4 regions of the Streptomyces vilmorinianum genome follow, and region 1 is predicted to be linked to each of the others. Evidence: riboswitches for the same ligand, from Rfam matches in the RefSeq annotation. Region 1 holds a riboswitch; each other region holds the start of a gene.
The links. Region 1 has a riboswitch for cyclic di-AMP ahead of FDM97_RS34470 (M23 family metallopeptidase). Riboswitches for the same ligand answer to the same signal wherever they lie in the genome.

Region 1 (4,800 bases):
CCTTTCTGCGCCACCGCGCCCAGCGCGGCGCGGCCGGCCCGGACTTCACCGCGCGCGAGCAGGAGCTGCTCCACCATCTCTGGCAGCGCAAGGCGGTCGCCTCGCCCGCGCTGACGTACGCGGCGCGGGCGACCGGCCGGGTGTGGGCGCCGCCGCAGTATCTGGACTACGGCGGCTACAACCCGTACCGCAGCTAGCCGCCGCTAGCCGCCGCTGGACATGCGGCCGCGGTGAGCAGGCCGGTCCGGCAGCCCTGGCGTCGGGGGGGGTGTCGACAGGACTGCCGGAGTCAGGGGTGTGCGCCATGGATCGACTGCGGTCCGGGCCGGGCAGGCCCTGCGGCCATGCCAAGTCGGCCACGCCAAGCCGGGCCACTGCGGGCCACGGCGGGCCAAGCCGGGCCAAGCCGGCCCACAGCGGGGGAACTCAGACCGACAGGCCCTTGCCGGCCAGCCAGGCCGCCGGGTCGATGCCGTCGCCGCCCGGGGTGTGGACCTCCAGGTGCAGGTGCGGGCCGGTCACGTTGCCGGTCGCGCCGACGCGGCCGATCGTGTCGCCGGTGCCCACCGTCTGGCCCACGCTCGCCGTCATCGAGGACAGGTGCGCGTACCAGACCTCCGTACCGTCCTCCAGCTCCAGGACGATCCGGTAGCCGTAGGAGCCGGACCAGCCCGCCGACGTGATCGTGCCGCCGTGCACCGCCTTGACCGGGGTGCCGGTGGGCGCCGCGAAGTCGAGGCCGGTGTGGTAGCCGGAGGACCACATGGAGCCGGACTGGCCGTACGTCGAGGTGAGGGTGTACGAGGAGGTGGGCAGCGCGTAGCTCGCGGCGAGCTTGGCCAGGCGCTCGGCCTCGGCCTTCGCCGCGGCCTCCTCCTCGGCCTTCCGCTTCGCCTCGGCCGCCGCCTGCTCGGCCGCTTCCGCCTGGGCCGCAGCCTCGGCCGCGGCCTTCTCGGCGGCCGCCTTCTCCGCCGCGGCCTTCTCGGCGGCGTCGGCGGAGGCCTGCTGCTGCTCGGCCTGCTGGAGAATGCGGGCGCGCAGCGCCTCGCCGGCGTCGGCGGTGGCCGCCGACGCGGAGTCGCCGTCGGACTTCCCGGCCGCGTCGGCCGGAAGCGTGAGCGAGGCGGTGAGCGGCTGCAGGTTGTTGGTCCCGGAGCCCGTGCCGTTCGCGTCCTCGTCCTCGCCCGAGATGAGCTCGCCGACGCCCGGCAGTTCGGAGGCGTCCGGAAGGTTGAGGTCGGGGAGGGAGATCGAGACCGGGGGCTTGTCCTTGGCGGTGGCCATGCCTCCCGCGCCGACGGCCGCGATGACACCGACACCGAGGACGGTGGAGGAGCGGGCGAAGCCCGAGCGCTGCTTCACGACCCGGTGGCGGCCACCGGAACGGGCCTGCTGGCGAAGGGAGTCCTCGGTGGGGTTCCACTCACCCCACGCCGTCGCGTCGTCATCCGTCCCGGCGGCGCCCGAAGCACCGAACGCGTTGAACCCGTCGAAAGTACCTTCGGCGGCAGGGGTGTTGGACGCCACGGAGGCGTACTCCTTTCCTTCCTTCTCGCCTACCGGGTTAGCTGACGGGTTCGGAGCAGGAAGGTCTCCTACGGGCGCTGTCGCACAGGTGCGAAAGTGCCCGATTCACCCCAAGTAGTGGTTCCCCGGTTCCTTTTCAGGATTCGGCGCGTGCGCACGGTGCCGTCTCTTGCGACGGCTGGGACGACCGCGCTGCGTTATCGAACGTTAATAGACACGAGGGCCCGATTCCAAGCTGTTCCCGTTGATCATTCGCAAAATTGCGCCACTACAGCCCGATTTGATCCCGCTTCAGTACAGACCTTTCCATCCCTCCAGAACTGACGGCGGATCAATTGTTATCGGAGCGGTATACCTCCACTACAGATGGTGACGATGGCTACGGCACCACGGGCATCGTCCGGCGCCGCGGCGGCTGCCCCGCCGCCGGCCGGCTCACCGCGAGCAGCGCCATGTCGTCCGTCGAACCCCCGCCCGTGTACCGGCGGACGTCGTCGACGAGCGCGTCGAGGAGCTCCTCGGGCCCGGGGAAGATCCGCCCCGAGAGCCGCTCGCCGGGATCGTAGAAGGTGCCCTCGGCGTCGCGCGCCTCGGAGAGCCCGTCGGTGTAGAGGAGCAGCGTGGCGCCCGGCGGGTACGGCGTCTCGTCGGCCCGGTCCGGCCACGCGGCCAGCTCGCCCATGCCGAGCGGCAGCGCCGGCTCGCTCGGCTCCAGGAGCTCCAGGCCCCCGTCCGCGTACAGCAGCAGCGGCTCGGGGTGGCCGCGGTTGACCACCCGTACGAGCCCGTCGCCGCGCGGGATCTCGGCCAGGACGGCGGTGGTGAACCCCTCGAAGGCGTCCAGGCCGTCGCGGCGGGTCCCCTCCCGGGCGAGCGCCCGCTCCAGCCGCTGCGCGACGGCCTCCAGCGTCGACTCCTGCTCGGCCGCCTCCCGGAACGCGCCGAGGACGACGGCGGCGGCCTCGACCGCGTCGAGCCCCTTGCCCCGGACGTCGCCGACCACGAGCCGTACCCCGTACGGCGTGTCCTGGACGGCGAACAGGTCGCCGCCGATGAACGCGTCCGCCTGCGCGGCCTCGTAGCGGGCCGCGACCTGCAGCCCGCCGATCCGCTCGGCGGGCGTGGGCAGGACCGCCTTCTGGGCGGCCTCCGCGATCACCCGGGCCGAGGCGAGCCGCTCGCCGCTGCGCTGGACGACCCGGTTGATGAGGAGGGCGAGGGCGGAGACGGTGACGACGGTGAGCGTCTCGGTGAGGGCCGGGACCTCGGTGACGGTGTCGTTGTAGATGTGCAGCCCGACACCGGCGAGGACGGCGGCGATGCCCGTCAGCAGGGTCGTCAGCGTCGAGAAGAACGGGGCGGCGATGAGCGGCGCGGCGGAGAAGAGCGGGGCCGCCGTGTAGGTGGGCGGGGTGGAGAGGTCGAAGACGACACCGCCGGCGATGACGAGCGGGGGCAGGGCACGGATGAACCGGCGGGCCCGCTCGGCGCGCGGGCCCGGCCGCCCGTTCCCGTTCCCATTCCCGCTTCCGGTCCCGTTCCCCTTGTCGCCGCCCGCCGCTCGCCGCCCCTGCCCCTGCCCCACGAGTGCTCTCCTGCCCGGTCCGTACACGGCGACGGACCGTACCGCGCCCTCCCCAGGGTGAAGGGAGCCGCGCCGCGAGGCGACCTTCGCTCGGCCGAGTGGGTGACGCGCGCGGTGGGCCGCCCCGCGCGCCCCTCAGCCCCGCGCGCCCGCGCCCGTATCCCTCGCCGTGCCCGCGCCCAGCCGGCCGCCCCGCCCCAGCGCGCCCACCGCCGCCGCGCAGCCGAGGCCGACCCCGCACAGGACCAGCCACGGCGCCGCCGACCACCCCGTCACGTCGAGCAGCACGCCCGTCCCCAGGTTCCCTAGCGTGATCCCGACCCCGCACACGGTGTTGTAGAGCCCGTAGTGCGTGGCCACCCACCGCCCGCCCGAGAGGGCGACGACGGTGTCCATCTCGTACGGGTAGAGCACCGCGTTCGCGACCGCCAGGGCCGCCGCGCACAGCAGCAGACCCACGAGCCCGGGCACCCCCACCGGCAGCAGGAACGCCGCGCCCATCAGCCCGAGGCCGAGGACCAGACACCGCTCGCGCGTGAGCCGCGCCCGGCACCAGGCCGTGATCCGCAGCTGCCCGGCCAGCGCCACGAGCGCGGAGACCACGAACAGCGCGGTCGTCGCCGCCGTGCCGTCCGCCGCCAGCGGGAGCGCCAGATAGACCTGGAAGGACAGGACGTACGAGCCGGTCATCGCCAACGAGAAGAGCCAGAAGGTGCGGTTGGCGAGCACGGTACGGAACTGGCCCCGCTCCTCGGTCGACTCGGAGGCTTCGGAGGCTTCGGAGGCCTTCTCCCGTAGCCGTACCGGCAGATGCCGCAGCTGTACGAGCGTCAGCGCGGCGAACAGCACCGCCGCCACCACGCACGTCAGCCGGAACGACACCCCGGTCAGCGCCACCCCCACCAGCGGCCCGAGCAGGATCCCCGCCTGGTAGTACGTGTTGAAGAGCGCGAACGCCTCCACGCGCCGCTCCTCCCCCGCCTCCGCCGCGAGATACGCCCGCACGGCCGGGTTGAACAGCGCCCCCGCGAGCCCCGTCGCCAGGGACGCGGCGATCAGCATCGGCAGCGACTGGGCGAAGGCGAGCGCCCCGAAGCCGACCGTCCGCAGCGCGCAGCCGGCCACGATCAGCGGCTTGAAGCCGAGCCGGTCGGCCAGCGCCCCGCCCACCAGGAACATGCCCTGCTGGGAGAGGTTCCGGGCGCCGAGGACGAGCCCGACCGCCCAGGCCGCCATCCCCAGACCGTCGGCGAGATGCGCGGCGAGGTACGGCATCAGCATGTAGAAGCCGAGGTTGATGGTCAGCTGGTTGAGGAAGAGCAGCCGTACCGCCGGTTCGAAGCTACGGCTCTGGCGCCAGATCCCGCCCTTGGCGGAGGCCTTCGCGGAGGCCTTGGCGGAGGCCTCGGTCCGCGCGCTCATCGGACCCGCTCGAGCACGCGGCGGGTCCAGCCGTCGACCGCGCCGCCGCTCTCGTACGCCGCCGGCTCCTCGCGTACCGGAGCGTCGAGCAGCCCGTGCGCCGCGCAGAACTCGTCGCTGAAGACGGAGTCGAAGTACCGCTGCGGGCCGTCCGGGAAGACCGCCGCGATCCGCGTCCCGCGCGGCCGGGTACGGGCCAGCCACCCCGCGACCAGCGCGACCGCGCCCACGCTCCAGCCTCCGGTGGCGAACTGACGCGACGCCAG
Region 2 (4,800 bases), 3.6 Mb from region 1:
GACAACTACACCGTCTGCGACGCGTACTTCTGCTCGGCGCTCAGCGCCACAGGCCCCAACCGCACCTTCCTGTGGAGCGGAAGGATCGACGCCTCCAGCAAGGACGGCGGCGAGGAGTCCGGGCTCACCTGGGAGACGTACGCGGAGGCGCTGCAGCGGGCCGGCGTGAGCTGGAAGGTCTACCAGAACGCGCAGGACAACTACGGCGACAACGGCCTCGCGTACTTCAGGAAGTTCACCGACGCACGGCCCGGTGACCCGCTGTACGACCGGGGCATGGGATCGGTGCCCAAGGTCACCGGTTCGACGCCCGACGACATCGCGGCCGCGATCCGCGCCGACGTCGTCGCCGGGACGCTGCCGCAGGTCTCGTGGGTCGTGGCCAGCGAGGCCTTCTCCGAGCACCCGTACGCCCCGCCCGGCGACGGCGCGCACTTCGTGGACCTCGTCTACCGCGCGCTGGCGGCGAACCCCGAGGTCTTCGACGCGACGGTCCTCTTCCTCAACTACGACGAGAACGACGGCTTCTTCGACCACGTCCCGCCGCCGGTCGCGCCGCCCGGCACGCCGGGCGAGTATCTCGACGGGGTGCCGATCGGTCTCGGCTTCCGTGTCCCGATGGTGGTCATGTCCCCGTGGACGCGCGGCGGCTGGGTCAGCTCCGAGGTCTTCGACCACACCTCCGTCCTGCGCTTCATGGAGACCTGGACGGCCGCCCTCGGCACCCCCGCCACCTGCCCGAACATCAGCGCGTGGCGACGGAAGGTCACCGGCGACCTGACCGGCGTCTTCGACTTCGCCCGCCCCGTCTACGGTGTTCCCTCCGGCCTCCCCTCCACGGCCGAGGTCATCGGGCAGTCCACCTGCGCCCCGCTGCCCAACCCGGTGCCCCAGGACAACGCCCTGCCCGCGCAGGAGGCCGGCACCCGCCCGGCGCGCGCCGTGCCGTACCAGGTCAACGGCAATCTCGACCGGTTCGAGTTCGGGGCGGCCGGGAAGATCCTCGCCTGGTTCTCGATGACCAACCAGGGCGCCCAGGCGAAGCGGGCCGCCCACTTCGCGATCCACCCGCACCAGTACCGAGACACGGCGGCCTGGCAGTACACCGTCGACCCGGGCGCGACGTCCACGGACTACTTCAACATCGGGACGGGCTCGGGGTCCGGCAAGTACGACATCTCGATGATGGGCCCCAACCGCTTCCTGCGCCGCTTCATCGGCGACGCCTCCAAGGCGGGGAAGGCCATCGAGGTCGCGGCCCGCTTCGCGACCGAGCCGGGCACCGGGAAGACGGCCCTCTACTTCACGATGACCAACACCTCCGCCTCGCCGGTGACCTTCACCATCCGGTCGAACGCCTACCGCACGGACGGGCCGTGGACGTACACGGTCGCGGCGAACTCCTCCCGCGAGGACTTCTTCAACGCGGTGGCCTACCACAACGGCTGGTACGACTTCACGGTCCTCGCCGACATCGACGGCACGTGGTCGCGCCGCTACACCGGCCACATCGAGACGGGCGCCCCGAGCGTCACGGGCTGACGTACACCCACGTACCGACCAAAAGGGATACAAGTGGCCTTTTCAGCTCCTTGTATCCCTTTTATCGGCGCAGCGGAATTTCCCGGAATGACCGATTTTCTCGCCGGGTGAGATGAATCACGCCGCAGGGTGACGGCGCCCTCCCGCCGCGCCCCTCCCCTTGCGCCTCAAGGAAGTTCGGCGCACTCGGCGCCGCGCGAAAATCCCCCGGGAATTACCCACGGACTCGGCATCTTGTTTCGGCCGACATTTCTCGCCTACGGTCACCTCCACTCGGGCGGATCGCCGAATCCTGCCACCGCCCGAAAAGACCGACCATTCACCCGTAGGCAGGAGCGGGGGACCCACTTTTCGCCGGTCCGGATTCCCGGAGCGGCTCGGGGTGAAGTCGCATGCGTGCGGCCGGGCATCTCCAGCCCGAACCCGACAGCTCACCCCGCAGGCGCCGGAGAGGAATCTGTCATGCCCGCACACGGTAAGCACCGGCGCCCCAAGCGACGTCCCCTCAGCCGCGGTATCGCCCTGGCCGGTACAGGTGGCGCCGCACTGGCGCTCCCCCTGGTCGCCACGGCCGGCACCGCGCACGCCACGCCCCACAAGGCTCCCGAGATCGCGACCGTCGAGAAGACCGCCGCCGGCGTCTCGGCGAAGATCGCGGAATCGGTGACCGTCGCACCGAATTCCGCTCCCAAGACCTACACGGTCACCCGGGGCGACTCCCTTTCCTTGATCGCTCACGAGCAAGGTGTGCGGGGTGGCTGGAAGGCCTTGTACCAGGCCAATCGCAGCGCTGTCGGTGACAATCCGTCACTTATCCATCCCGGACTCGAACTGACGCTTCGCGGGAAATCCGCCACCGCTCCGAAGCCGAAGTCCTCGACCACCAAGCGCACCGACGCCACGGACCGCGCGGACCGCTCGCAGCAGCGGAGCGTCCCGGCCACCCAGAAGGCCCCGGCGAAGGCCGCCCCGGCCGCCGCCGCTCCGGCCGCCGCCGCCAAGAGCTACGCCAACAACCTCGACGGCTGGATCCGGGAGTCGCTGGACGTCATGGCGAAGTACGGCATTCCCGGTACGTACGACGGGATCCACCGCAACATCATGCGCGAGTCCTCCGGCAACCCGCAGGCCATCAACCTCTGGGACTCCAACGCCGCGAAGGGCACCCCCTCCAAGGGCCTCCTGCAGGTGATCGAGCCGACCTTCCTCGCCTATCACGTGCCCGGCACCTCGATGGACCTCTTCGACCCGGTCGCCAACATCACCGCCGCGTGCAACTACGCCGCGGACCGCTACGGCTCCATCGACAACGTCAACGGGCCGTACTGACCCTCGGCGGGCATCGACGCAGGCTGAAGGCCCCGGCCCTGGCCCCTTGCGGGCCGGGGCCGGGGCCTTCGCCGTCGCGCCCCAAGCGGTATGGGGTATTCCGTCCCATGGTGCGATCGTGGCGGGCAGGATGGGCGCCTGATGATCCGCGGCCGGGGAGCGCGGATCCCGTCCCAGGGGGGAACAGCGATGAAGAGAGCCCTTGCCGTGTCCGCGGCGGCCGCCGCACTCGCCGGTCTGCTGACGGCGGCCGGTCCCGCCGCGGCCGAGTCCGCGGCCGAGACCGCGGCCGGGACCGCCGCCGACCTCGCGCCCGGCACCGAAGCCTGCGCGTCGGGCCCGCGGGCCCTGCCCTCGCTCCCGCCCGCCGGCGGCAGCTTCACCACCGAGGGCGTGCACGATCTGGGACCGCGCGGCCTCGCCGTGGGTGCCAGCGGGAGCCTGCCCGTGTACTGGACGGGTGAGCGGCTCCATCGGGTGCCGATGCCCGAGGGGTATGACGAGGGGGTCGTCCGAGCCGTCAACCGGCAAGGTCTCATGGCCGGTTGGGTGAGCCGGCGGTCGGACCGCGCGACCGCTCTGTTCACCTACCGCCCGGGGGCGACCTCGGTGCGGCTGCTCGCCGAGGGCGGGGCGCCGGGCGCGTACGACGTCGATGTGAACGACGCCGGGATCGTCGCGGCCGTGGACGCCGACGGGACGGCGAAGCAGTGGCGGGGCGGACAGGTGGCGCGCACGCTGCCGCTGCCGCCGGACGCCGGTCCGGGCACGAGCGTGAAGCGGATCACCGGGATCAACACGCGCGGAGACGTGATCGGCGCGGCCGAGCAGTCGTACGACGGTCCCGACGGCTTCACCTGGAGTTCCTTCCCGGTCCTGTGGCCGGCGGACGGCGGCCCGGCACGCGCCCTGCCCGTCGCCCGCGCGGAGTGGCTGGTCCACAACCTCGCGGAGGGCATCGACGACGCGGGCCGGGTGACGGGGTACGTCTCGGTCACCGACCGGTTCGACCCGGACCACAAGCCGTGGGTCTGGGCGCCCCCGTACGAGGACCACGGCTCCTCCCCCGGCGTCCTCGCCGGTCGCCAGGAGGGCACGTTCGAGGCGATCAGCCCCACGACCGGTGTCTCGGTCGGGGCCGCCATGACGCACGCGGAGGACACCCCGGTCCCGCCGTACCAGGCGCAGTTGTGGCCGGGACACGGCCCGCTCCTCGCCCTCCCCTCGCTCACGGCCGATCGCGACGCCCGGGCCCGCGCGGTCTTCGACGACGACCGGGTCGGCGGTGTCGCCGTGGACGCGTCGTGGGTCGCCCACCCGGTGATCTGGACGTGCGCGAGCCGCCAGGCGTACGTGCCGTAGCCGTCAGAAGTGGTCGGTGAACCAGGCCGCGGCGTGTTCGCCGACCTGTTCCAGCGTGCCGGGCTCCTCGAAGAGGTGACTGGCGCCCGGGACGATCACCAGCTGGCTTTCGCAGCGGAGCTGACGCTGGGCCTGTTCGTTGAGGTCGATGACGAGGGTGTCGAGGCTCCCCACGAGGAGGAGTGTGGGGGCACGCACCTCGGCCAGGCGTGGTCCGGCCAGGTCGGGGCGGCCGCCGCGGGAGACCACCGCGGCCACGGTGGAGGAGGGGTCCGCCGCGGCCCACAGGGCGGCCGCCGCCCCCGTACTGGCGCCGAAGTAGCCGGTCCGCAGCCCCTCCAGGCCGGTCCGGGCGCCGAGCCACGCCGTCGCCTGGGCCAGCCGGCCGGCCAGGAGTTCGGTGTCGAACACATTGGCCCGGTCGAAGGCCTCGTCCTCGGTGAGCAGGTCGAAGAGCAGGGTGCCCAGTCCGGCCCTGTTCAGGTCGTCCGCCACGGCCCGGTTGCGCGGACTGTGCCGGCTGCTGCCGCTGCCGTGGGCGAACAGAACGACGCCCGCGGCGCCCTC
Region 3 (4,800 bases), 1.9 Mb from region 1:
GCGGTTCACCGCGTACGTACGCCCGGTGTAGCCGGAGTCCAGGAGGTTGCGCAGCACCGTACGGCCGACCCCGCCCGGGGTGCGCCCGGCGCCGATGACGGCGACCGAGCCGGGTGCGAGGAGGCGCTGCACCGAGCGGGCCTCGGCCCGCTGCTCCCGCGCGCGCTGCACGGCGAGCGAGCGGTCGGTGGGCTCCAGGTCGAGATGGAGCCGCACGGAGCCGTCCTCGAAACTGCGCTTCTGGGTGTACCCGGCGTCCGTGAAGACCTTGATCATCTTCGTGTTCGCGGGCAGCACCTCCGCCGCGAACCGTCTGATGTCCCGCTCCCGCGCCACCGCCGCGATGTGTTCGAGCAGTGCGGACGCCACGCCCCGCCCCTGGTGGGCGTCCTGGACCAGGAAGGCGACCTCGGCCTCGTCGGCGGGAGCGCTGGCGGGCATGCCTTGGGCGTCGATGCGGTCGTAGCGTACGGTGGCGATGAACTCTCCGCCGACGGTCGCCGCGAGTCCCACCCTGTCCACAAAGTCGTGATGGGTGAAGCGGTGGACGTCCTTGGCGGAGAGGCGCGGGTAGGGCGCGAAGAAGCGGTAGTACTTCGACTCGTCCGAGACCTGCTCGTAGAAGCTGACCAGTCGGTCGGCGTCATCAACGGTGATGGGCCTGATGCGCGCGGTGCCGCCGTCACGGAGGACCACATCCGCTTCCCAGTGGTCGGGGTATGCGTGTTCAGGCTGTTCCGACGCGCTCTGCATGGGGCAAGCGTACGGCCGGGATACGACAGTGGCACCGGTCGCGCACGCTGTGTGCGCCATGCAAGGTAGGAGGGCCGAACGGCCGTCCCGCCGGGGCCGGAGGTCGGCTACGAGCACCTCGCAACCCGTGAGAGACTGGTCTAGACAACCGCTGAGACTTTGAAGGGCAACACCATGGCTGAGCGCCGCGTCAATGTCGGCTGGGCCGAGGGCCTTCACGCCCGCCCCGCCTCCATCTTCGTCCGTGCTGCCACGGCCTCCGGCGTCCCCGTGACGATCGCCAAGGCCGACGGCAACCCGGTCAACGCCGCGTCGATGCTCGCGGTGCTCGGCCTGGGCGCGCAGGGCGGCGAGGAGATCGTGCTCGCTTCGGACGCCGACGGCGCCGAGGCCGCTCTGGACCGTCTGGCGCGACTGGTCGCCGAGGGGCTCGAGGAGCTCCCCGAGACCGTCTGACCCAAGGACCACACACGAAGGAGCCGCACCGGCCGGAATTCCGGCGGGTGCGGCTCCTTCGTTTTCTCCGCTTTCCAGTAAGAGCACAGTCCATCGGAATTCGGCGCAGCACGAATTCCGCCCGCCGAATTGCTCCCTCTTTGTATACGGCGTGCTCGTTAATTCCGGATGCTCGCCGTGTTTACGACGTGTTGCGAAGCCCTCACACGGCCGCGTTCCGGGCGTTCCGGCCGTTTCAGCCGGTGCAGGACCAGGGAGCGCTCGGCGTGCAGGGCGGTGAGCGTACGGGCGCGTTCGGCGTCGCCCCGCGCCACCGCGTCCACGATCGCCCCGTGCTCGGCCCACGCCTCCACGGGCTGGGCGGGGGTCTCGACCGTGTACATCCAGGCGATCTTGTGCCGCAGCTGGGTGAGCAGGGCCGTGAGCGCCGGGCTGCCCGAGGCCTGGGCCAGGGTCTCGTGGAACCAGCTGCCGAGCGAGCGCAGATCCTCGCCCTGGCCGCGTCTGGCCCGTTCCTGACCCAGCCTGACCAGGCCACGCAGCACCTTGAGATGGGCCTCGGTACGACGCTGGGCGGCGCGCGCGGCTCCGAGCGGCTCGAGGAGCGCCCGTACGTCGAGCAGGTCGGCCGCCTCCTGCTCGGTCGGCTCGGCGACATGGGCGCCCGCGTGGCGGCGGGTGATCACGAAGCCCTCCGACTCCAGCGTGCGCAGGGCCTCGCGGACCGGGACGCGGGAGACTCCGTAGCGGCGGGCCAGCTGCTCCTCGGTCAGCCGGCTGCCGCGCTCGAAGGCTCCGGAGACGATGTCGTCCCGGATCGCCGTGCATACCGAGTGCGCGGGAATGCGCATGTTCGACCTCCGCCTTAATCCGCGCGAAACCCATCCGATTGACGCCTGTTCGCCGGCTCCTCGCCGACTCTTCGGTGACTCTATTGCAGCGGAGAGACATTTCCGATGGCTACCGGAGATCCATGGATATCTTTTGGCCAGCGAAAAGCCCCGGCTCAGTACGAGCCGGGGCTTTTCTGACGCGGGTGGGGCGTGGATCAGACGTTCACGCCGCGGGCGCGCAGGTACGCGACCGGGTTGATGTCGGAGCCGTACTCGGCGCTGGTGCGCGCCTCGAAGTGGAGGTGCGGGCCGGTCGAGTTGCCGGTCGAGCCCGAGATGCCGATCTGCTGGCCCGGGGTGACGGACTGTCCGACCGAGACACTGATGGCCGACAGGTGGCCGTACTGGGTGTACGTGCCGTCGTTCATCCGGATGACGATGTTGTTGCCGTAGGCGCCGCCCCAGCCGGCCTCGACGACGGTGCCGGAGCCGACGGAGACGACCGTGCTGCCGTAGGCCGCGCGGAAGTCGACGCCGGAGTGGCTGCCGGAGGACCAGAGCGAGCCGCCGGCCTTGTAGCCGGTGGTCACGTACGAGCCGGCCACGGGAAGCTGGAAGGAGTTCAGACGCTTGCGCTCGGCCTCACGGGCGGCGCGCTCCTTGGCGGCGCGGATCTCCTTGGCGCGGGCCTCGGCCTTGCGCTTGGCCTCGGCCGCGGCCTTGGCGCGCTCCAGGGCCTCGACGGCCTCGCGCTCCTGCGCGGCGGCCTGGGCGTCGATGGTCTTCGCGAGGGAGTCGGCGGCGACGACCTGGGTCAGGCCGGTGTCCTCGAGGGAGGGAGCGTCCGTGTCGGCGGCGAACGCCGGGGAGGCGAGGGTTCCGATGACGCCGGTGGTGGCGAGCGTCGCCACGCCGGCGAGCCCCGCGCTGCGGCGCGTCAGACGGCTCGGACCACGATGCTTCCCGGTGGCACGGGTGAACGCCATGTAGTGGCTGATCCTTTCCTTCCTTCTCGCCTACCGGGTTAGCTGACGGGTTCGGAGCAGGAAGGTCTCCTACGGGCCCCTCCGCACGCGGTGCGAAGGCGTCCGATTCACCCCAGGGACTTCGTGTGGGTCCCCGGCTCCCCAGGCTCGCGCCTGACGGGGACTCGGCGATGACTGTCCGATGCCGCGGGTGCGGCGGGTGCAACTGGCGAACAGCCGGACCGACGCTAAGCGGATCGTCTTTCAATCACCAAACAGACACGCCCGTTTGTAAGACATGCCACAGGGCATACGGCCACCCTCTGCTGCAATCCGGACAAAGGGGAGGACCCCGACGTACAGTGACGTCGGGGTCCTCGGAACCGGCTCGATCCGGCTCGATCCGGCTCGATCAGCCTGTGACGACGGTGACTTCACCGATACCGAGGGCGCGCACCGGCTCCTCGATCTGGGCGGCGTCACCGACGAGCACGGTGACCAGGCGGTCCACTGGGAAGGCGTTGACGACGGCCGCCGTCGCCTCCACCGTGCCGGTCTCGGCCAGGCGCGCGTACAACTGCGCCTGGAAATCGTCCGGGAGGTGCTGCTCGACCTGGTCGGCGAGCGTCCCGGCGACGGAGGCCGCGGTCTCGTACTTCAGCGGAGCCACACCCACCAGGTTCTGCACGGCCACGTCGCGCTCCGCGTCCGTCAGACCCTCCGCGGCGAGGGTGCGCAGCACCTTCCACAGATCGTCGAGCGCCGGGCCGGTGTTGGGCGTGTCGACGGAGCCGCTGATGGCGAGCATCGAGGCACCGTGTCCCTTGCCGTCCGAGCGCAGCACCTGACCGAAGGCCCGGACACCGTACGTGTAGCCCTTCTCCTCGCGCAGGACGCGGTCCAGGCGGGAGGTGAGCGTGCCACCGAGGCAGTACGTGCCGAGGACCTGCGCCGGCCAGACGCGGTCGTGCCGGTCGGCGCCGACGCGGCCGATCAGCAGCTGGGTCTGGACGGCGCCCGGGCGGTCCACGATGACGACGCGGCCCGTGTCGTCGGCCGTGATCGGCGGGACGGGGCGCGGCTCGGCGGCGTTCCCCGTCCAGACGCCCAGCGTCTCGTCGAGGACCTTGTCCAGATCCACGTCGGTCAGGTCGCCGACGACCACGGCGGTGGCCGTGGAGGGCCGGACGTACGCCTCGTAGAACGCGCGCACGGCCGCGGCGTCGATCGCCTCCACCGTCTCCTCGGTGCCCTGGCGCGGCCGGGACATACGGGAGGTGGCCGGGAAGAGCTCCTTGGAGAGCTGCTTGGCCGCCCGGCGGGCCGGGTTGGCCGTCTCGTGCGGGATCTCGTCGAGCCGGTTGCGCACCAGGCGCTCGACCTCGGTGTCGAGGAAGGCCGGCGCGATCAGGGCCTCGGCGAGGAGGCCGAGCGCCTTGGGCAGCCGGGAGACGGGGACCTCCAGGGAGACCCGTACGCCCGGGTGGTCGGCGTGCGCGTCGAGCGTGGCGCCGCAGCGCTCCAGCTCGGCGGCGAACTCCTCGGCCGTGTGCTTGTCCGTGCCCTCGGAGAGGGCGCGGGCCATGATCGTGGCGACGCCGTCGAGGCCCTCGGGCTCGGCGTCCAGGGGGGCGTCGAGGAAGATCTCGACGGCCACCACCTGCTGGCCGGGGCGGTGGCAGCGCAGCACGGTCAGACCGTTGTCCAGCGCTCCGCGGTCCGGGGCCGGGAAGGCCCACGGCTTGGCGATGCCCGCCTCCGGCTGCGGGTGGAACGTCATGCTCGTCAAAGGC
Region 4 (4,800 bases), 4.4 Mb from region 1:
TCTTACGGTCTGTACGTCCTGTACATTTTTTACAAGGAGGCCGCTCATGCAGCATCGCTACGTCCTGCCCGAGTTCACCGAGCGCACGTCCTTCGGCAGCCGGACCCTCGACCCGTACTCCAAGCTGCTCGAGGAGCGGATCGTCTTCCTCGGCACGCCGATCGACGAGACCTCGGCCAACGACGTCATCGCCCAGTTCCTGCACCTGGAGTACGCCGATCCGGACCGGGACATCTCGCTCTACATCAACTCCCCCGGCGGTTCGATCAGCGCGATGTCCGCGATCTACGACACGATGCAGGTCGTCACCTGTGACGTGGAGACCACCTGCCTCGGCCAGGCGGCGTCGACCGCCGCCGTGCTCCTCGCGGCCGGGGCGCCCGGCAAGCGGCTCGCGCTGCCCGGGGCCCGGGTGGTCCTTCAGCAACCCACGACCGACGAGCCGTTGCAGGGGCAGCCCAGCGATCTCGACATCCAGGCACGGGAGTTGCTCCGACTGCGCGCGATGCTGGCCGGGATGCTGGTCACCCACACCGGGCAGAACCGCGAGCGGATCGAGGCCGACATCGACCGGCTCACCGTCCTCGACGCGCCGGCCGCCGCCGCGTACGGCCTGGTGGATCACGTGATCCAGAACCGCGGGGCGTCCGGCGGCGCCGGGGCACGGTGAGCCGGAGATGGTTCCCGAGCTGCCGCCACTGCCCGCTCTGACGCGCGCCGAGGGCGAGTTCATCGACGCCTACCTCGAAGTCGTCGATCTCCTCGGCCGGATCAATCCATCCAGGACATCGCATACCTATGGGGCGCTGCGCGCGGCACAGGCCCTGGTGGGGCGCGCGACCGCGCTGCGCGACGCGCTGACGGTGATGCATATGCGGGGCGAGAGCGAGGTCCACGCGGAGACATTGGCCCGTGCGCTGCGCGTGTTGGACGGGGAGCGCCGCGCGGGGCGGGTCACCGTGCCCGACACACGCGCGAGTTGACATTTCCGCGTGTCGTGTCGACGTCCACTCGGGCCAGAGAAGCGGCAGAAACCCTCCCTCGTTCGGCGTAGTCGACGAATCGACTTATGTGCGGGGTGAGTTGCGCAACAGGTGTACACATCTGGCGGAATCGGACGTTCCACCCCTGGTGCGGGGCTCGTCGGCCAAACCTCCGACGATCACGAAACATGCCTGTCCACCCGAATGGATCAGTCGTGAGGAGCCTCACATAACGCCGTTTCGGCTCGGATTTCGCCCCGGGTGTGGGTCAAGATCCCTCACGACGACAAGCCCCCGCCACCGCGGCGGGGCGGTCCGGGCGGACGCCGAGTCCTGCCGCTGTCCCGGATGTCTGGTCGACAGGAGTGGATCGGCAGGAGTGGAGGACCCAATCAGTACGGGACGACCGAGCAGTGGGGCCGTTCCTCGGGGTGAAGCCGCAGCCGCGGCCGGGCAACTTCGCCAGTCCGAACCCGACAGGTCATCCTTCACAGGCGGCTGACGAAGGGTTGCGCATGACTGCGCAGATTCATGTCCCGTCCCTGCTGTCCCGGGCCGGAGCCGTCTCGGCTCTCACCCTCGCCGCCGTCGGCGGCACGATGCTGGCGCCAGGCGCCGCACCGGAGGCCCAGGCCGCGACCGCGTACGCCGGCAAGGCGCTGGACATCGCGGCATCGAAGAAGGGATCGCCCTACAAGTACGGAGCGGCCGGCCCGACCCGGTTCGACTGCTCGGGGCTCACGCTCTACTCGTACAAGAAGGCGGGCAAGTCGCTGCCCCGTACCGCGCAGCAGCAGTACAACCAGACCCGGCACATCGCGGCTTCCGGCCGGCAGAAGGGGGACCTGGTCTTCTTCCACTCCGGTGGGAGGGTCTATCACGTGGGCATCTACGCCGGGAACAACAAGATCTGGCACTCGCCCAAGAGCGGTTCCTGGGTGAAGCTCGACAAGATCTGGTCGTCCAAGGTGTATTACGGCAGGGTCCGATGATCCGCTGACCGATGCCCTGCCGGGCGGGGGTGCGGTGGCGCCGCCGCAGCTTCGCCCGGCGGCGTCGCCTCAACTCCCGGCGAGCGGAGCCGAGAGCAGCGAAAGCCCCAGGGCGGCGAGCGCGCCACCCGTCACCCCCTGCACGGTCCGGGCCGTCCGCGGCCGCCGCAGCCAGTGACCGAGCCGGTCCACCAGGAGCGCCACCAGCGGGAACCACAGCAGGGCGAGGACGACGACGATCGACGCGAGCAGCAGCGTACGTGGCAGGACGGCCGCGCCGTCCGGCACGAACTGCGGCAGCAGGCTCAGAAACAGCACGGGGGCCTTGGGGTTCAGGACGTTGGTCAGGAACCCCTGGCGCAGCGCCCGTCCGGCGACCCGCTCCCCCGCCCGCGTATCCGCCCGCGTATCCGCCCGCGTATCCGCCCGCGCATCCGCCTGCGCTCCGCCGCTCGCCCGCAGCGCACCGCCCAGCGCCCGCACGCCGAGGTAGAGGACGTACGCGCCACCGGCGATCTGCAGGGCCCGGTAGAGCACCGGTACGGCGATCAGCACCGCGGCGAGCCCCGCCACCGCCAGCGCGGTGTGCACCACGAGCCCGCCCGCCACACCGACGCCACAGGCCACTCCGGCCCGGCGCGAGGCGAGAGCACTGCGGACGACGACGGTGAAGTCCGCGCCCGGCATGGCCACCATGCCCGCCGCGACTCCGATGAAGGCGATCAGCTGTCCGTCCATGAGCCCAGCGTGCCCGCCGCGAGCCTTTAGGGTGTAGACACAATCTTCTGGGTCTGCCCAAAGGAATCCTTTATGCAGGATCTGGTGAGGCTCGCGGCGCTGGTGGCGGTGGCCGAGGACGGCTCGATCACCCGTGCCGCCGCCCGGCTCGGCTACACCCCGCCCGCGCTCTCCCAGCAGCTCGCCAAACTGGAGCGGGAGGCGGGCACCCCGCTGCTCGTCCGCCACCACCGCGGCACGCGCCTGACGGCTGCGGGCGAACTGCTCGTCACCCGGGCGCGCCGGGTCCTGGCCGAGATGGAGCGGGCCCGCCACGAGCTGGCGCAGCTCGCCGGCCTCTCCGGCGGGCGCCTTCGGGTCGGCACCTTCACCACCGTGGGCATCCATCTGCTGCCGCCGGTCCTGAGCGCGTTCCGCCGGGCCCACCCGGACGTGGAGTTGACGGTCGCCGAGTACGAGCCACCGGGCGGGGTCCATGCCGTGGCGTCGGGCGAGGTCGATCTGGCGCTCACCCATGCCTACGAACCGGCGGAACCGGCCCCGCTGCCGCCGGGGGTCGAGCTGGAGCCCCTGCTGGTCGAGGAGTTGGTGCTGGTCACGGCCCCGGGCCATCAGCTGGCGGAGGCTTCGGGCCGCCTGCCGATCGCGGAGCTCGCCGGCCGGCCGCTGATCAGCAGCGCCCCGGACCATCCGCCGCGGCGGGGCGTGGAGGGCGCGCTCGCCCGGGCCGGCGCGACCGCGTCGGTGGTCTGCCGTACGCCGGGCTACGCCCTGGTGTGCGCGCTGGTCAGCGCGGGGCTCGGGGTGGCGGTGGTGCCGGAGATGGTCGCCTCGATGGCGGTGTCGCCCCTGGGCGTACGGGCGTTGGAGCCGACGTCGTTCCGTCGCACGATCTCGGTGGCGCACCGCGGCGAGGAGTCGGGCCCGGCGGCGCGGTCTCTGCGGGCGCTGCTGCGCGGCGGATTCGGGAGGGTGCCCCCAGGCCGCCAGGCGCCCTAGGAGCTGTCCGGCCGATCACGTGGTGACGGCCATCGCCCCGCAGGAGAAGCCGACGCCGTAGGACAGGAGAAGGGCCCCGCGTTCGCGTCCTCGATCACCGCCTACTGGGCCGGGCGCGCCCAGCAGGGCGTTCCCGAGCTGCGCCGGTACCGGGAGCAGGCCCTGGAAGTGGGACGGCGTGGGAGGCCTACCGTCGCGGGTAGCCACACTCTGACCTCGCCCTGCTGTTCGGTATCGACCGCTCCACCGTCACCCGGGCGGCCGTCCGCCACGGGGCAGAGGTGACTCCCAGCGCAACCGGCCCGGCCCCACCCAGCCTCACGCTCGCCCCGTCACATGGCTCACCCCGCCCCGTGGCTCACTTCAGCACCAACAGCACCGCCAGAGCGACGAGGAGGGAGTCGATCCGGTCGAGGAGGCCGCCGGAGCCGGGCAGCCACCGGCCGGCGTCCTTGGCACGGGCGCCCCGCTTGACCATCGACTCCAGCAGGTCCCCGAGCGGGCCGCCGACCGCCACGGCCACCGCCGTCTGCCACGTCAGGGAGGACAGCACGGCCAGCGTGAGGAGACCGGCCGCGGCCCCGGCCAGCGTGCCGCTCCACCGCTTGGCGGGCGACAGCGGGGAGAGCCGGGGTCCGCCGAGACGGCGACCGGCCGCGTACGCGACGATGTCGGCGATCGACACGGCCACGAACAGCACGAGGCCGAGGGCGCCGGACGATACGAGGCCGGCCAGAGCGCCCAGCCACACGAGCCCCAGCAGGCCCGCCCCCAGGCGGCGGAGTCCGTGCTCCGCGTCGCCCGAGAGCAACGGCACCCCAGCGATCGCAAGCGCCCCGGCCGCTGCCACCCGGAGCACCTCCCCGGGGGCCAGCCAGGCGGTCAGGACGAGTCCGACGATCGCCGCGCCCAGCACCGCCCGGTCCACCGGCCCCAGCCGGAGCAGCCCGCCGAACTCCGCCACCGCGACCACGCCGACCACGGCCGCGAGCACCGCGATCCCCGGTGGACCCAGCCAGAACGCGGATGTCACCAGGGGCACTCCGAGCGCCCACACGCACCAGCGGACCATCAGCTCACGGCGCCGG

Region 2: another riboswitch for cyclic di-AMP. It lies ahead of FDM97_RS17795 (transglycosylase SLT domain-containing protein); the one in region 1 lies ahead of FDM97_RS34470 (M23 family metallopeptidase).
Region 3: another riboswitch for cyclic di-AMP. It lies ahead of FDM97_RS25745 (M23 family metallopeptidase); the one in region 1 lies ahead of FDM97_RS34470 (M23 family metallopeptidase).
Region 4: another riboswitch for cyclic di-AMP. It lies ahead of FDM97_RS13935 (C40 family peptidase); the one in region 1 lies ahead of FDM97_RS34470 (M23 family metallopeptidase).

The regions. Positions count from the first base shown of each region.
Region 1 covers NZ_CP040244.1:7,410,693-7,415,492, forward strand. The annotation lists gene FDM97_RS34465 (PrsW family intramembrane metalloprotease) at 1-197, shown strand, start outside; gene FDM97_RS34470 (M23 family metallopeptidase) at 427-1,527, opposite strand; cyclic di-AMP (ydaO/yuaA leader) riboswitch at 1,539-1,686, opposite strand; gene FDM97_RS34475 (PP2C family protein-serine/threonine phosphatase) at 1,907-3,112, opposite strand; gene FDM97_RS34480 (MFS transporter) at 3,248-4,534, opposite strand; gene FDM97_RS34485 (PLP-dependent cysteine synthase family protein) at 4,531-4,800, opposite strand, start outside.
Region 2 covers NZ_CP040244.1:3,770,634-3,775,433, reverse strand. The annotation lists gene FDM97_RS17800 (phosphocholine-specific phospholipase C) at 1-1,542, shown strand, start outside; cyclic di-AMP (ydaO/yuaA leader) riboswitch at 1,845-2,002, shown strand; gene FDM97_RS17795 (transglycosylase SLT domain-containing protein) at 2,005-2,871, shown strand; gene FDM97_RS17790 (hypothetical protein) at 3,061-4,233, shown strand; gene FDM97_RS17785 (phosphoribosyltransferase family protein) at 4,237-4,800, opposite strand, start outside.
Region 3 covers NZ_CP040244.1:5,543,859-5,548,658, forward strand. The annotation lists gene FDM97_RS25730 (GNAT family N-acetyltransferase) at 1-753, opposite strand, end outside; gene FDM97_RS25735 (HPr family phosphocarrier protein) at 928-1,209, shown strand; gene FDM97_RS25740 (GntR family transcriptional regulator) at 1,368-2,060, opposite strand; gene FDM97_RS25745 (M23 family metallopeptidase) at 2,258-3,028, opposite strand; cyclic di-AMP (ydaO/yuaA leader) riboswitch at 3,042-3,208, opposite strand; gene FDM97_RS25750 (M16 family metallopeptidase) at 3,420-4,787, opposite strand.
Region 4 covers NZ_CP040244.1:2,968,165-2,972,964, reverse strand. The annotation lists gene FDM97_RS13945 (ClpP family protease) at 47-670, shown strand; gene FDM97_RS13940 (hypothetical protein) at 678-983, shown strand; cyclic di-AMP (ydaO/yuaA leader) riboswitch at 1,323-1,495, shown strand; gene FDM97_RS13935 (C40 family peptidase) at 1,499-1,975, shown strand; gene FDM97_RS13930 (LysE family translocator) at 2,045-2,713, opposite strand; gene FDM97_RS13925 (LysR family transcriptional regulator) at 2,786-3,712, shown strand; gene FDM97_RS13920 (phosphatidate cytidylyltransferase) at 4,071-4,800, opposite strand, start outside.